DNA from 3 places in the Streptomyces sp. NPDC052107 genome. Region 1 is predicted to be linked to each of the others. Evidence: riboswitches for the same ligand, from Rfam matches in the RefSeq annotation. Region 1 holds a riboswitch; each other region holds the start of a gene.
The links. Region 1 has a riboswitch for cyclic di-AMP ahead of AB0M27_RS19705 (transglycosylase family protein). Riboswitches for the same ligand answer to the same signal wherever they lie in the genome.
Positions count from the first base shown of each region.

Region 2: linked by a shared signal. The riboswitch ahead of AB0M27_RS35050 (M23 family metallopeptidase) and the one ahead of AB0M27_RS19705 (transglycosylase family protein) in region 1 are both predicted to bind cyclic di-AMP.
Region 3: linked by a shared signal. The riboswitch ahead of AB0M27_RS17405 (NlpC/P60 family protein) and the one ahead of AB0M27_RS19705 (transglycosylase family protein) in region 1 are both predicted to bind cyclic di-AMP.

Region 1 is NZ_JBFAWG010000016.1:41,033-45,501, forward strand. Features, by position in the region: gene AB0M27_RS19695 (DUF899 family protein) at 1-94, opposite strand, end outside; gene AB0M27_RS19700 (transglycosylase family protein) at 383-1,426, shown strand; cyclic di-AMP (ydaO/yuaA leader) riboswitch at 1,609-1,782, shown strand; gene AB0M27_RS19705 (transglycosylase family protein) at 1,787-2,473, shown strand; gene eno (phosphopyruvate hydratase) at 2,822-4,129, shown strand; gene AB0M27_RS19715 (septum formation initiator family protein) at 4,248-4,469, shown strand, end outside.
Region 2 is NZ_JBFAWG010000056.1:20,844-25,312, forward strand. Features, by position in the region: gene AB0M27_RS35045 (aldo/keto reductase) at 1-866, opposite strand, end outside; gene AB0M27_RS35050 (M23 family metallopeptidase) at 938-1,966, opposite strand; cyclic di-AMP (ydaO/yuaA leader) riboswitch at 1,974-2,120, opposite strand; tRNA gene AB0M27_RS35055 (tRNA-Met) at 2,432-2,505, shown strand; gene AB0M27_RS35060 (dihydrofolate reductase family protein) at 2,566-3,699, opposite strand; gene AB0M27_RS35065 (MarR family transcriptional regulator) at 3,762-4,283, shown strand; gene ribA (GTP cyclohydrolase II) at 4,367-4,469, shown strand, end outside.
Region 3 is NZ_JBFAWG010000013.1:122,048-126,516, reverse strand. Features, by position in the region: gene AB0M27_RS17410 (tellurite resistance/C4-dicarboxylate transporter family protein) at 1-207, opposite strand, end outside; gene AB0M27_RS17405 (NlpC/P60 family protein) at 650-1,846, opposite strand; cyclic di-AMP (ydaO/yuaA leader) riboswitch at 1,854-2,022, opposite strand; gene pcrA (DNA helicase PcrA) at 2,284-4,469, shown strand, end outside.

The DNA.
Region 1 (4,469 bases):
GGTGGCGCATGAGTTCGATCTCGGCGTCGCGGAGTTCCTCGCGTGCGGCGAGGTAGTCCGCGGACTCACCGGGCAGCCGGGTGTGCCGCGCCATCGTGTCCTCCTGGACGGGAAGCCCCCCGGGGCATGTCGAGTCCATGGTTGCGGCCCCCCCCGCACGGGACGTGAGGCATCGCCGTTCCCGACGGGTGACAAAGCGGGCAGGAGGGGGCGATCGGTCACCGCACTGCAGGAGACGGCAAACATTCAACTCTGTGATCTTCACGTGATCTGCGCGGCATGAACTTGTGACAAGTGATCGTCTGCCGATACGTTCACCCATCAGCGTGGCGAGAGGCACTACTTCGCCCGCCGGTCCTGCTGTCGCACGAAAGGCTTCCGCATGCTCTCCGGGAACGGTCGTCACCGTCGCCCCCGTCAGGCTCCGGCCCTCCTCGTCGCGGCCGGCGTGACCGGCTCCGCCATCGCCATCCCGCTGCTCGGCGCCGCGAGCGCCAACGCGGCCGACGGCACCACGTGGGACAAGGTCGCCGAGTGCGAGAGCGGCGGCTCCTGGAGTGCGGACACCGGCAACGGCTACTACGGCGGTCTGCAGATCTCGCAGGACGACTGGGACAAGTACGGCGGCACGCAGTACGCCGAGAGCGCCGACCAGGCCAGCCGCTCGCAGCAGATATCCGTCGCCGAGAAGATCCTCGCCGACCAGGGCACCAAGCCGTGGACCATGTGCGCGCTGACCGCCGGGCTGACCTCCCACTCCGGTTCGGTCGACGTCGACCCCGGCGTCGGCGGCATCGGTGGTTCGGGTGACGCGTCCGGCTCGGCCGGCCACTCCGACTCGTCCGGTCTGCCGGATTCGTCCTCCCCGGACTCCGCCTCCGGCTCTTCCGGCTCGGACTCCACCGGCTCCTCCTCGGACGAGAGCGCCACACCGGGCCCGGGCGCGAGCGAGCACGCCACCGGGAGCCCGGGCGGCACCGGAGACTCCACCGGGACCAGCACCCCGAAGTCCGACAAGACTGACAAGTCCGGCTCGCTCGACGGCGGAAGTTCACAGGGAGGCGACAGCTCTCCCACGGCAACCCCGAGCGCCGACAACCCGGACAATTACCAGCAGAGTGCCGGTTCCTGGAGCCTGGTCGACACCGGTGCGCTCGGCAGTGGCGGACGTCACCGTGGCGAGAGCGCGGACGAAAGCGTGACAAGCGGTCAGAACGCCACATCTTCCGGCCGTCACGCCGGCCATGGACCGGACGCCTACACAGTCCGTGAGGGCGACTCCCTCGCCTCCATCGCCGAATCCCTTGACGTCGACGGCGGATGGCATGCGCTCTACGCCGCCAACGAGAAGGTCATCGGTGCCGACCCGGACCACATCGCCGCCGGTCAGACCCTGAAAGTCCATGCCGAAAACGGCGACGACTAGCGGGAATTGACGCCCCACTTCGCCACCGATGTCCGGTTTGGTGAAAGTGTGGGATGAGTCTCAGAAGCCCTGATCGTCTTTGAAAATCCGACGATCGCATGTCTACGGTCAGGACCGCTCGTCACCACGAGCCCCGGCAACCGCAACGCCGAATCCTGCCAGTGGATGCCCGGGAACAGTCGTCGCGTCAAGCGCCGTAGGCAGGAGCGGGGGACCCAAGGTAAGCGCCGGGCCCAGCGGTTGACGCTGGACCGGCTTGGGGTGAAGCCGCGCCCTCGGACAACCGAGTGCGCGGCCGGGCAACTCAACCGGCCCGAACCCGACAGCTCACCTCGCAGGCGTCGGTGAGGGGATCGATCCATGCTGTTCTCCGGCAAGGGCAAGCACCGTCGTCCGTCCAAGGCCGTCCGCGCCATCACGCTCGCCGGTGTCACCGGCGCCGCCGTCGCCGCCCCGCTGATGGCGGCCGGCAACGCCTCCGCCGCCACCGCCTCCGAGTGGGACAAGGTCGCCCAGTGCGAGTCGGGCGGCAACTGGTCCATCAACACCGGCAACGGCTTCTACGGTGGCCTGCAGTTCACCAACTCCACCTGGGCCGCGTACGGCGGCACCGCCTACGCCGCGCGTGCCGACCTCGCCACCAAGGCGCAGCAGATCGCCATCGCCGAGAAGGTCCTCGCGGGCCAGGGCAAGGGTGCCTGGCCGGTCTGTGGCACGGGCCTGTCGAGCACGCCGTACAACGGCTCCGCCCCGGCGGCCACCAAGAGCACCACGACCAAGAGCACTACCACCCGCTCCACCGACCAGGCCGCCTCCCGCTCCACCACGCGCACGGCCCCGTCGGCGAGCAAGACCGTCACCACCCCGGCCGGCAAGAAGGTCGAGAAGGGCGACGGCGAGTACAAGGTCGTCAAGGGCGACACCCTCAGCGCCATCGCCGAGAAGCACCACGTGGCGGGCGGCTGGCAGAAGCTGTTCAAGCTGAACAAGGACATCGTCCAGGACGCCGACCTCATCTACCCGGGCCAGCAGCTGCACCTGAAGTGACACCTGGCTCCGAACGGGCTCACAGTGCCCTCACGTCCCCGGCCCGCACACTGAGGGCCTCGTGAGGGCCACCCCGTCCCCATGGACTCCCCGCCCCGGCGCGTGTTCCCCCGTACGCGCCGGGGCGGGGTCTTTCGTTTCCGCGCGCTGTTTCCCCACTCTTCAGCAGGGCCTCACCGGCAGGCCTCTTTGTTCCGTGGATGAACAATGGGTACCGTCTGCGTGTCTCTCCCTGTCCACGGGACGGTCGGTCGGTGGCCGACGCCCCGGGGACGGTTAGGCTCTAGTCGCAAGGCACAGCCGTAAGGCACAAAGCCCCGCACTTCCAGCGTCACATCCAAGAAGGAGATGCTCGTGCCGTCCATCGACGTCGTCGTAGCCCGGGAAATCCTGGACTCCCGAGGCAACCCCACGGTCGAGGTCGAGGTCGGCCTCGACGACGGCAGCACGGGTCGTGCCGCCGTCCCGTCCGGCGCCTCCACCGGCGCCTTCGAGGCCATCGAGCTCCGCGACGGCGACCCGAACCGCTACCAGGGCAAGGGTGTCGAGAAGGCCGTCCTCGCCGTCATCGAACAGATCGGCCCGGAGCTGGTCGGCTACGACGCCACCGAGCAGCGCCTGATCGACCAGGCCATGTTCGACCTGGACGCCACCGACAACAAGGGCTCCCTCGGCGCCAACGCCATCCTCGGCGTCTCCCTCGCCGTCGCCCACGCCGCCTCCGAGGCGTCCGACCTCCCCCTCTTCCGCTACCTGGGCGGCCCCAACGCGCACCTGCTGCCGGTGCCGATGATGAACATCCTGAACGGCGGCTCGCACGCGGACTCCAACGTGGACATCCAGGAGTTCATGATCGCCCCGATCGGCGCGGAGTCCTTCTCCGAGGCCCTGCGCTGGGGCGCCGAGGTGTACCACACCCTCAAGTCCGTCCTGAAGTCCAAGGGCCTGTCCACCGGCCTCGGCGACGAGGGCGGCTTCGCCCCGAACCTGGGCTCCAACCGCGAGGCCCTCGACCTCATCCTCGAGGCCGTCAAGCAGGCCGGGTACGTCCCCGGTGACCAGATCGCCCTCGCGCTCGACGTGGCCGCCTCCGAGTTCTACAAGGACGGCAAGTACCTCTTCGAGGGCAAGGAGCGCTCCGCCGCCGAGATGACGGAGTACTACGAGGAGCTCGTCGCGGCCTACCCGCTCGTCTCCATCGAGGACCCGCTGTTCGAGGACGACTGGGCCGGCTGGAAGGTCATCACCGACCGTCTCGGCGACAAGGTCCAGCTGGTCGGCGACGACCTGTTCGTCACCAACCCCGAGCGCCTCGCCCGCGGCATCGAGGAGGGCACCGCCAACGCCCTGCTGGTCAAGGTCAACCAGATCGGCTCCCTGACCGAGACCCTGGACGCCGTCGAGCTGGCCCAGCGCAACGGCTTCAAGTGCATGATGTCCCACCGCTCCGGCGAGACCGAGGACGTCACCATCGCCGACCTCGCCGTCGCCACCAACTGCGGCCAGATCAAGACGGGCGCCCCGGCCCGCTCCGAGCGCGTCGCCAAGTACAACCAGCTGCTGCGCATCGAGGAGATCCTCGACGACGCCGCGGTGTACGCCGGCCGCAGCGCGTTCCCGCGCTTCAAGGGCAACCACGAGATCTCCAAGGGCTGAGCCAACCCGGGCCAAGTCTTAGCCAGTCGTACGTACGTCCCCGTACCCGGTCCCGTACCGTGTCCGGGGACGTACGCACGTATGAAGGACACCGGCAAGGGGAGGCGGGAGAAGCCAGATGGCCGTCAAGGACCGGGACCGTTTCTCCACCACGACCAGGCTGCGGCTGCTCGGCGAGCAGACGGCGGCTCGCGTGTACCGCTCCCAGACCAGGCGCCAGGCCCGCCGTTCCCGGCTCACCGGCCGCGCGGCGCTGCTCGCGCTGGTGCTGTGCTCGCTGATCGTCGCGCTCGCCTACCCGATGCGCCAGTACGTCTCCCAGCGCGCGCAGATCTCCGAC
Region 2 (4,469 bases), on a different contig from region 1:
TGCTCCACCGTGCGGGCCGAGGCGATCGGGGCCGTGATCGTCGGCTGGGCGGCGAGCCAGGCGAGGGCGACCGTGGCGACGGGGGCGTCGTGGGCGGCGGCGATCTCGTCCAGGGCGGCGAGGACCTTCTGGCCGCGCTCGGAGTCCGCGTACTCCTGGGCCCGGCCCGCGCGGGCGCTGTCGACCTGGGTGCCGGGGCGGTACTTGCCGGTCAGGAAGCCCGCGGCGAGGGAGAAGTAGGGCACCGAGGACAGGCCCTCCTTGGCGGCCAGGTTCTGCAGCGGGCCCTCGTAGGTGTCGCGGGAGACCAGGTTGTAGTGGGGCTGGAGGGCGACATAGCGGGCCAGGCCCTCACGGTCGGAGAAGTCGAGCGAGGCCTTCAGGCGCTCGGGGCTGATGTTGGAGGCGGCGATGTGACGGACCTTGCCCGCCTTCACCAGCTCGTCCAGCGCGCCGATGATCTCCTCGACCGGGACCTCGGGCTTGTCGAAGTGGGTGTAGTAGAGGTCGATGTAGTCGGTGTCCAGACGGCGCAGGGAGGCGTCCGCGGCGGCCTTGATGTTGGCGGCGGACAGTCCCTGGAACTCGGGGTGCTGGCTGACCTTGGTGGCGATGACGACACGGTCACGGTTGCCGCGGGACTTGACCCACTTGCCGATGACCGTCTCGGACTCGCCGCCCTTGTGGCCCTCGATCCAGGCCGAGTAGGAGTCCGCGGTGTCGATGAAGTTGCCACCGGCGGCCGTATAGGCGTCCAGGACGGCGAAGGAGGTCTCCTCGTCGGCGGTCCAGCCGAAGACGTTGCCGCCGAGGCAGAGCGGGAAGACCTCGAGGTCGGAGGAACCGAGTGTGCGCAGAGAAGTCATGCTCTACATCAACACCGGCGGCGGATGATCGCATTCCGCCGCCGGTGCGAAGTCCCTCGTACGGACGGCTGTCAGGGGTTGAGGCCCTTGTCGCGCAGCCACGGCGCCGGGTCGACGGCGGTGGCCTGGCCGTTCGGGTGGACCTCCAGGTGGAGGTGGGGGCCGGTGACGTTGCCGGTGGCGCCGACGCGGCCGATGACCTGGCCGGTGGAGACCTTCTGGCCGACGGAGACGTTGATCGATGACTGGTGGCAGAACCACAGCTCGGTGCCGTCGTCCAGGGTGATGACGGTGCGGTAGCCGTAGGCGCCCGCCCAGCCGGCCTGGGTCACCGTGCCGCTGTGGACGGCCTTGATGAGAGTGCCGGTGGGGGCGGCGAAGTCGAGGCCGGTGTGGTAGCCGGAGGACCACATCGCGCCGGGCTGCCCGAAGGTGCCGGTGATCGTGTACGAGACGACGGGCAGCTGGTACTGCTTGGCCAGTTCGGCCAGCCGCTTGGCCTCGGCGGCCTTCTCGGCGTCGGCCTCCGCCTTTTCCTTGGCGGCGGCGGCCTTGGCGGCGGCCTCCTTCTCCGCCTTGGCGGCCGCGGCGGCGGCCTGCTGGTCGGCCGCGGCGATCGCGGCGGCGGTGGCCTTGTTGTCGGCCTGGCCCTTCTGCTGCTCGGCCTGGGCCATGATCCGGTTGCGCAGGGCCTCGCCGGCGTTGCCGCTGTCGGCGCTGTCGGTGGTCACGCCCACGTGGCTGAGTCCGGTGGTGGTGGCCTGCGGCGTGTCGGAGGAGCCGCCGTCGAAGATGTGCTCGACGGAGTCCAGGTCCGGCATGGATATGGAGACCGGCGGCTTGCCGGTGTTGGCGCTGGCCATGCCGCCCGCGCCGACCGCGGCCATCACGCCGACGCCGAGGACGGTGGAGCTGCGTGCGAAGCCGCCGCGCTGCTTGGCGACGCGGTGCCGGCCACGGACCGGGGCGACGGAGTCCTCGGTGGGGTCCCACTCCTCCCAGGGCCCCTCCTCGGCGCGGTAGGCGCCGTAGCCGAAGGTCTCCGGCTGGGCTTGCGCGGGCACGAACGGGGCTTCTGGGGCGGGCCGGTTGGACGCCACTCGGGCGCACTCCTTTCCTTCCTCCGCCTACCGGGTTAGCTGACGGGTTCGGAGCAGGAAGGTCTCCTACGCGCGTATACCGGCTGGCATCCGCGCGATTCACCCCAATGTGGTGGTTCCCCGGTTCCCTTGCGGGATTCGGCGCGTGCACACGGAGCCGCCTCTTGTGACGGCTGGGACAACCGCGCTGCGTTATCGAACGTTAATAGACCTGGCAGCCACTTTCCAAGCCGTTCGGCTTGATCATTAACGCTTTCGACGGCGGACTTACCGGTCAGGAGCACTGCAAACCGGGCGAGTTGGCCATCGCTCAGGAGCGTCCGCGTTTTTGATGGTGACTCAGATGTTATGCGGAGGGCGGTCGTCCGGTCACCGTCGGTGAAGGCGATCACGGGCGTGGTGCGGCGTGGGCGACCGGTGTGCGCCGATCGGATGAGTGCGTGGTGTACAGTAGAGACACAACGACGCGGGGTGGAGCAGCTCGGTAGCTCGCTGGGCTCATAACCCAGAGGTCGCAGGTTCAAATCCTGTCCCCGCTACTGAAGGCTCAGGGCCCGGAATCTCTTGGATTCCGGGCCCTGAGCCTTTGATCGGGCGCCTCAGCCCAGCAGATGCCCGTTCGGCGCCTTGGCGGGTCCCTCCAACTCGGGCAGGACGACCACCTCGGCACCCGCCTTGACCAGAATCCCCGTACCGTCGGCCGCCGCCACGAACGTGTCCGGCTCGCGCCAAGCAGTGACCACCCGCCGTACCCCCGCCCGAAGAATGAGCTCGGCACAGGGCGCGGGCCGCGAGGCCCGCCGGGCGCAGGGCTCCAGGCTGCTGTACACCGTGGCGGCAGCCAGTCGCGGATCCGCCGGGTCGATCTTCGCGAGCGCGGCCTCCTCCGCATGCACCACGGGATCGTCACCCTCCCGGGAGTGCCCGCGGGCCAGCTCCGTACCGTCGGCGGCCACCACCACCGCGCCGACGCTGAACGCCGTCTCCGAGGGCGGACACAGCGCGGCGAGTTCACATGCGGTGCGCAGCCAGTGACGGTCGGCGGCGGTGGCGACGGGACCGCTGCCGGGCGCGGTGGGCTCGTAGCGCATGAGAACCACGTCCTCGATACGGCGGGTCTCGGTCAGGCGCAGCCGACCGGCCTGGTAGTTGCCGGGGCCGAACAGACGGGGCGCGGCCGGGTCGCCGACGAAGAGCGGCGCGAGGACCAGCTGGAGCTCGTCGGCGAGGCCCAGCTGCAGCAGCTGGGTGTGGACCGTGCCGCCGCCCTCGACCATCAGCCGTCCGACTCCGCGCACGTCGTGCAGGTGGGTCAGCAGGGCCCGCCAGTCGAGGCCGGGGCCGAGCGGGACGATGTCGGCGGCGTTGCCGACGCGGCGGGCGGCCTGCTCGGCGCCCTGGTCGGTCGTGTAGACGAGCTTGGCGCCGCCGGTGTGCCAGAAGTTTGCGTCGGGGTCGAGGTCGCCGGTGGCGGTGACGGTCACCTTCAGCGGGTACTCCGGCCGGCCCGCCCGGACCCGGGCCGCGCGGCGCTCGGCGGAGTTGACCAGCAGCCGCGGGTTGTCGGCGCGGATCGTGCCGGCGCCGATCAGGATGGCGTCGACGGAGGCCCGTACCGCGTCGACTCGGTCGAAGTCGGCCGGGCTGGACAGCAGGAGCCGGTCGGGGCCGGTGTCGTCCAGACAGCCGTCGAGGGAGACGGCGGCGGAGAGCAGCACGTACGGGTACGACATCGGCGCGGTCTCCCTGCGAGGCGAGGCTTGGTTCAAGTTTGAAACAAACTTACACTGGCGGCATGACGACCCGCTGGCTCAGCCCCGAGGAGCAGCGCGCCTGGCGCGCGTATCTCGCCGCGACGCACCTCCTGGAGGACGCGATCGACCGACAGCTCCAGCAGGACGCCGGCATGCCGCACCTGTTCTACTCCGTGCTGGCCAACCTGTCCGACGCGCCCGACCGGCGGCTGCGGATGACCGACCTCGCCGAGACGCTGAAGATCACGCGCAGCAGGCTGACGTACGCGGTGACCCGGCTCGAGCGGGACGGGCTGGTGCGCCGGGAGGACTGCCGCTGGGACAAGCGCAGCAGCATCGCCGTACTGACGGACGAGGGGATGGCCGTGCTGGAGCGTACGGCACCGGGGCATGTCGAGACCGTGCGCGCCACCCTCTTCGACCGGCTCACGCCGGAGCAGGTGGGGCAGCTGGAGGAGATCTGCACGGGGATCGCACGGGGGCTACAGGGCGAGGGCGCCGAGTCCGGGGCGGAGGACGTGCCCTGGAGGCGCCGTTCCTCGTGTTCCTCCTCCGACAATTGATTGCTTTAACTTTGAAGCATGGGGTAGGGTCCCCCGTGACCCGCTGCTTCAAATCTGAAGCAACAGCCTCCGGAGGGACCCGCATGCCCGACACCCCCGCCGCCACGCCGCGCGCCCGCGTCCGGGTACCGCTGCGCTTCCAGGACGGCTACAGCGTCGACGCCGAACTCGTCACCTTCCACGGCC
Region 3 (4,469 bases), on a different contig from region 1:
GCGCTGCCGCTCGCCGACCAGTCGCAGCGCGAACTCCGCGGCCAGCGCGGCCCAGGCGACGCACGCCAGCGCCAGCACCACCCGGGAGACCGCCTCGTCGCCGGTCATGTGCAGCCCCACCGACAGGATGCCGGTCGCCATCACGGCGGCCCCGGCCGCGGGGGACCGCCCCGCCCACCACGCGCGCAGATCTGAGATGCCGGGCATGGGCCCGATGCTAGGGAGCCGGGGCGTCGCTGCCCGGAAGGGCACGCGCGCGTGAAGACCGAAAACGCCGGTACGCGTGCGTGAGGCCGGAAGAGCGGGCAGCCCGCGCGTGGACACAGGAAAGCCGACACGTGCGCGTGGGCGGATGAAGGGCCGCACGCGGGCGGGGACGGAGAAGACCCCGGCACGCGCACGTGGACGAAGAAGAGGCCGCACGCGCGCGTGGGCGCGAGAAACGCCGGTACGCGCACGTGGATGGCCACGTGATTCGCCGACGCGCGCCTGGAGGCCAAGGCACCGTCACGGGCGCGTGGCAGCCCGAAACGTCGGCACGCGCGTGGCAGCCCAAGACATGGGCACGCGCCCACGCGGCCGTCCGATTCGCCGGTACGCCCGCGTGGAGCGTCGAAGGGCTGAGGCGCGCCCGTGCCCGGGGCGGGCCTCAGCCCGGGCGGACCACGCTGTGGATGATCGACTCTCCGCCGTAGTAGATGGACTCCTCGCGGACGTACGCGCCCGGCTTCGGGGCGTGGATCATCATGCCGTTGCCTATGTACATGCCGACGTGGCTGATGTCGTCGTAGAAGAAGATCAGGTCGCCCGGGCGCGCGTCGGCGAGCGAGACCGTGGTGCCCGCATTGACCTGGTCGTACGTGGTGCGCGGAAGTGAGACGCCGCCGGCCTTCCAGGCGGCCTGGGTGAGGCCCGAGCAGTCGTAGGAGTCCGGCCCGGTCGCGCCCCACACGTACGGCTTGCCGATCTGTGCGCGGGCGAAGGCGATCGCCTTCTCGGCCTTCGTGTCGTACGAGCTGGATGTGGTGGTGGACCCGGTCGAGCCGGAGCCCGTCGAACCGGATCCGGACCCGGACCCCGTGGACGAGGAGGACGAGGAGGACGAGTCGGCCTGCTGTTGAGCTGCCTGCTGCTGGGCCGCCTGCTGCTTCGCCAGCTCGGCCGCCTTGCGCGCCGCCTCCTGCTGCTTCTCCCGCTCGATGGCGGCCAGCCGGGCTTTCTCCTGGGCGTTCAGCCGCGACAGCAGCTCACGGGCCGAGGCCAGTTTCTTCTGGACGGTGGACTTGGCGGTCTGCAGGTCGTGCTGTGAGACGTTCAGCGTCTGCAGGCTCTCCGCGGCCTCCCGCCGCTTCTTCATGGTCGCGGCCTGCTCGCCGATGTAGTCGTCGACCGCGGTCTTCTCCCGCGAGGTCAGCCGGTTCATCAGCTGGGTCTGGTCGAAGTAGTCCTGCGGGTCGTTCGCCAGCAGGAAGGTGGCCGTGTCGGGAGCGGCGGCGCCGGTGCGGTACTGGGCCGCGGCGAACGAGCCCAGCTCCTCGCGGGCCTTGTTGAGGCGTTCGGTGCGCTGGGCGAGGTCGTCGCGGAGGGCGTCGACGCGGCCCCTCTGCTTACCGGTCCGCTCCTTGGCCGCGTTGTACTTCTGGGTCGCCGACTCCGCCTGGCGGTACAGATCGTCGACCTTCTTCTCGACCTCCTCCAGGCTCGGCTTGGCGTGATCGGTACTGGGGGCGGCCTCTGCGGTCTGCGAGAGCACGGCCATGGAGGTGAGGGCGGCGGTGGCGAGGGCGGGGGTGCGAAGACCCGTTCCGATGGTCCCGCCGGGGCGCGGCTTGCGGTGCGACGCCAAGGGAGGCGACTCCTTCCAATGGGCCGCCTACCGGGTTAGCTGTCGGGTTCGGGCGGTGGTTCGGAAGGGTTGCCCTACGGCGGCGTCCCGGGTGGGAGCCGGCCGATTCACCCCAAGGTCGGTGGGTCCCCGGCTCCGGGCGCCCTGCGGCGCGCCGGACTCGGCGGAGGCCGCGCGGCCCGGCGAGGTTCGCCGGTAGGGGTCGTACGGCCCGGACGCACGCTAGCCAACTCGTGTGACTCCTGTGAAGGTTGGTGCGTGATATGTCCGATACATTTTCGTGACCTGAGCCAGGTTTCGCTCCTGTGTCATCGGACGGTTCCCCTGTGTGAGCAGGATGCGGGCCGCTCGGCGGTCAAGATCAACTGTGTTCCGGACCGGCCATGTTCCGGGGACGGCGACCGGTTGTCGGTGGGGCGCCCTAGACTCGTAGAGCGATGAGCAGCCTCTTTGACGACAGCTTCCTGGCGGACCTCCAGGCCCCTCGCGGGCGTGAGGAGGAGCCCCCGCCGCCGCCCGAGGACGATCACGCTCCGGAGCCGCTTCCGGACGATCTGTTCGGCGGGAAGTTCGACGTGCCGCCGGACCGGGACGCGTACTACCGCGACGGCGCCCCGCGTCCCGCCCTCGACGCGGCGGCCCTGCTGGCGGGGCTGAACGACAACCAGCGCGCCGCGGTCGTGCACGCCGGCTCCCCATTGCTCATCGTCGCCGGCGCCGGCTCCGGCAAGACCCGTGTGCTCACCCACCGCATCGCCCACCTGCTCGCCGAGCGGCACGTGCACCCGGGCCAGATCCTCGCGATCACCTTCACCAACAAGGCCGCGGGCGAGATGAAGGAGCGCGTCGAGCAGCTCGTCGGCCCGCGCGCGAACGCGATGTGGGTGATGACCTTCCACAGCGCGTGCGTGCGCATCCTGCGCCGGGAGAGCAAGAAGCTCGGATTCACGTCGTCGTTCTCGATCTACGACGCCGCCGACAGCAAGCGCCTGATGGCCCTGGTCTGCCGCGACCTGGACCTCGACCCAAAGCGCTTCCCGCCGAAGTCGTTCAGCGCGAAGATCAGCAACCTGAAGAACGAGCTGATCGACGAGGAGGACTTCGCCGCCCAAGCCACCGACGGCTTCGAGAAGACCCTCGCCCAGGCCTACGCGCTCTATCAGTCGCGGCTGCGCGAGGCCAACGCGCTCGACTTCGACGACCTGATCATGACGACGGTCAACCTGCTGCGCGCCTTCCCGGACGTCGCCGAGCACTACCGCCGTCGCTTCCGGCACGTTCTGGTCGATGAATACCAGGACACCAACCACGCCCAGTACGCGCTCGTACGGGAACTCGTGGGCACGGGAGAGCGCTCCGCCGAGGACGGCGACACCCCGCCCGGCGAGCATGACCTCCCGCCCGCCGAACTGTGCGTCGTGGGTGACGCGGACCAGTCCATCTACGCCTTCCGGGGCGCGACGATCCGCAACATCCTCCAGTTCGAGGAGGACTACCCGAACGCGACGACGATCCTCCTGGAGCAGAACTACCGCTCCACGCAGACCATCCTGTCCGCCGCCAACGCGGTCATCGAGCGCAACGAGTCCCGCCGCCCGAAGAACCTGTGGACCAACGCCGGCCAGGGTGCGCGGATCACCGGCTATGTTGCGGACACCGAGCACGACGAGGCGCAGTTCGTCTCCGACGAGATAGACCGCCTGGTCGACGCGGGCGAGGCCAAGGCGGGCGACGTCGCCGTCTTCTACCGCACCAACGCCCAGTCCCGTGTCTTCGAAGAGGTCTTCATCCGCGTCGGCCTGCCCTACAAGGTCGTCGGCGGAGTCCGCTTCTACGAGCGCAAGGAGGTCCGGGACGTCCTGGCCTACCTGCGCGTCCTCGCCAACCCCGAGGACTCGGTGCCGCTGCGCCGCATCCTCAACGTGCCCAAGCGGGGCATCGGCGAGCGCGCCGAGGCGATGATCGACGCCCTCGCCCAGCGCGAGAAGATCAGCTTCCCGCAGGCACTCAAGCGCGTGGACGAGGCGTACGGCATGGCCGCGCGCTCCACCAACGCCATCAAGCGGTTCAACACGCTGATGGAGGACCTGCGCACCATCGTCGAGTCCGGCGCGGGCCCGGCGACCGTCCTGGAGGCCGTGCTGGAACGCACCGGCTATCTGGCCGAGTTGCAGGCCTCCACCGACCCGCAGGACGAGACCCGCATCGAGAACCTCCAGGAACTCGCGGCCGTGGCCCTGGAGTTCGAGCAGGGCCGCGGGGAGGGCGAGTCGGTGGCGCTGTCCGACTTCCTGGAGCAGGTCGCCCTGGTCGCCGACTCCGACCAGATCCCCGACGAGGACGAGGAAGGCTCCGGCGTCATCACCCTGATGACCCTGCACACCGCCAAGGGCCTGGAGTTCCCGGTCGTCTTCCTGACCGGCATGGAGGACGGCGTCTTCCCGCACATGCGCGCCCTCGGCCAGACCAAGGAGCTGGAGGAGGAGCGGCGCCTGGCGTACGTCGGCATCACGCGCGCGCGGGAGCGGCTCTACCTCACGCGGTCGGCGATGCGCAGCGCCTGGGGCCAGCCGTCGTACAACCCGCCCTCCCGCTTCCTGGAGGAGATCCCGGCCACCCATGT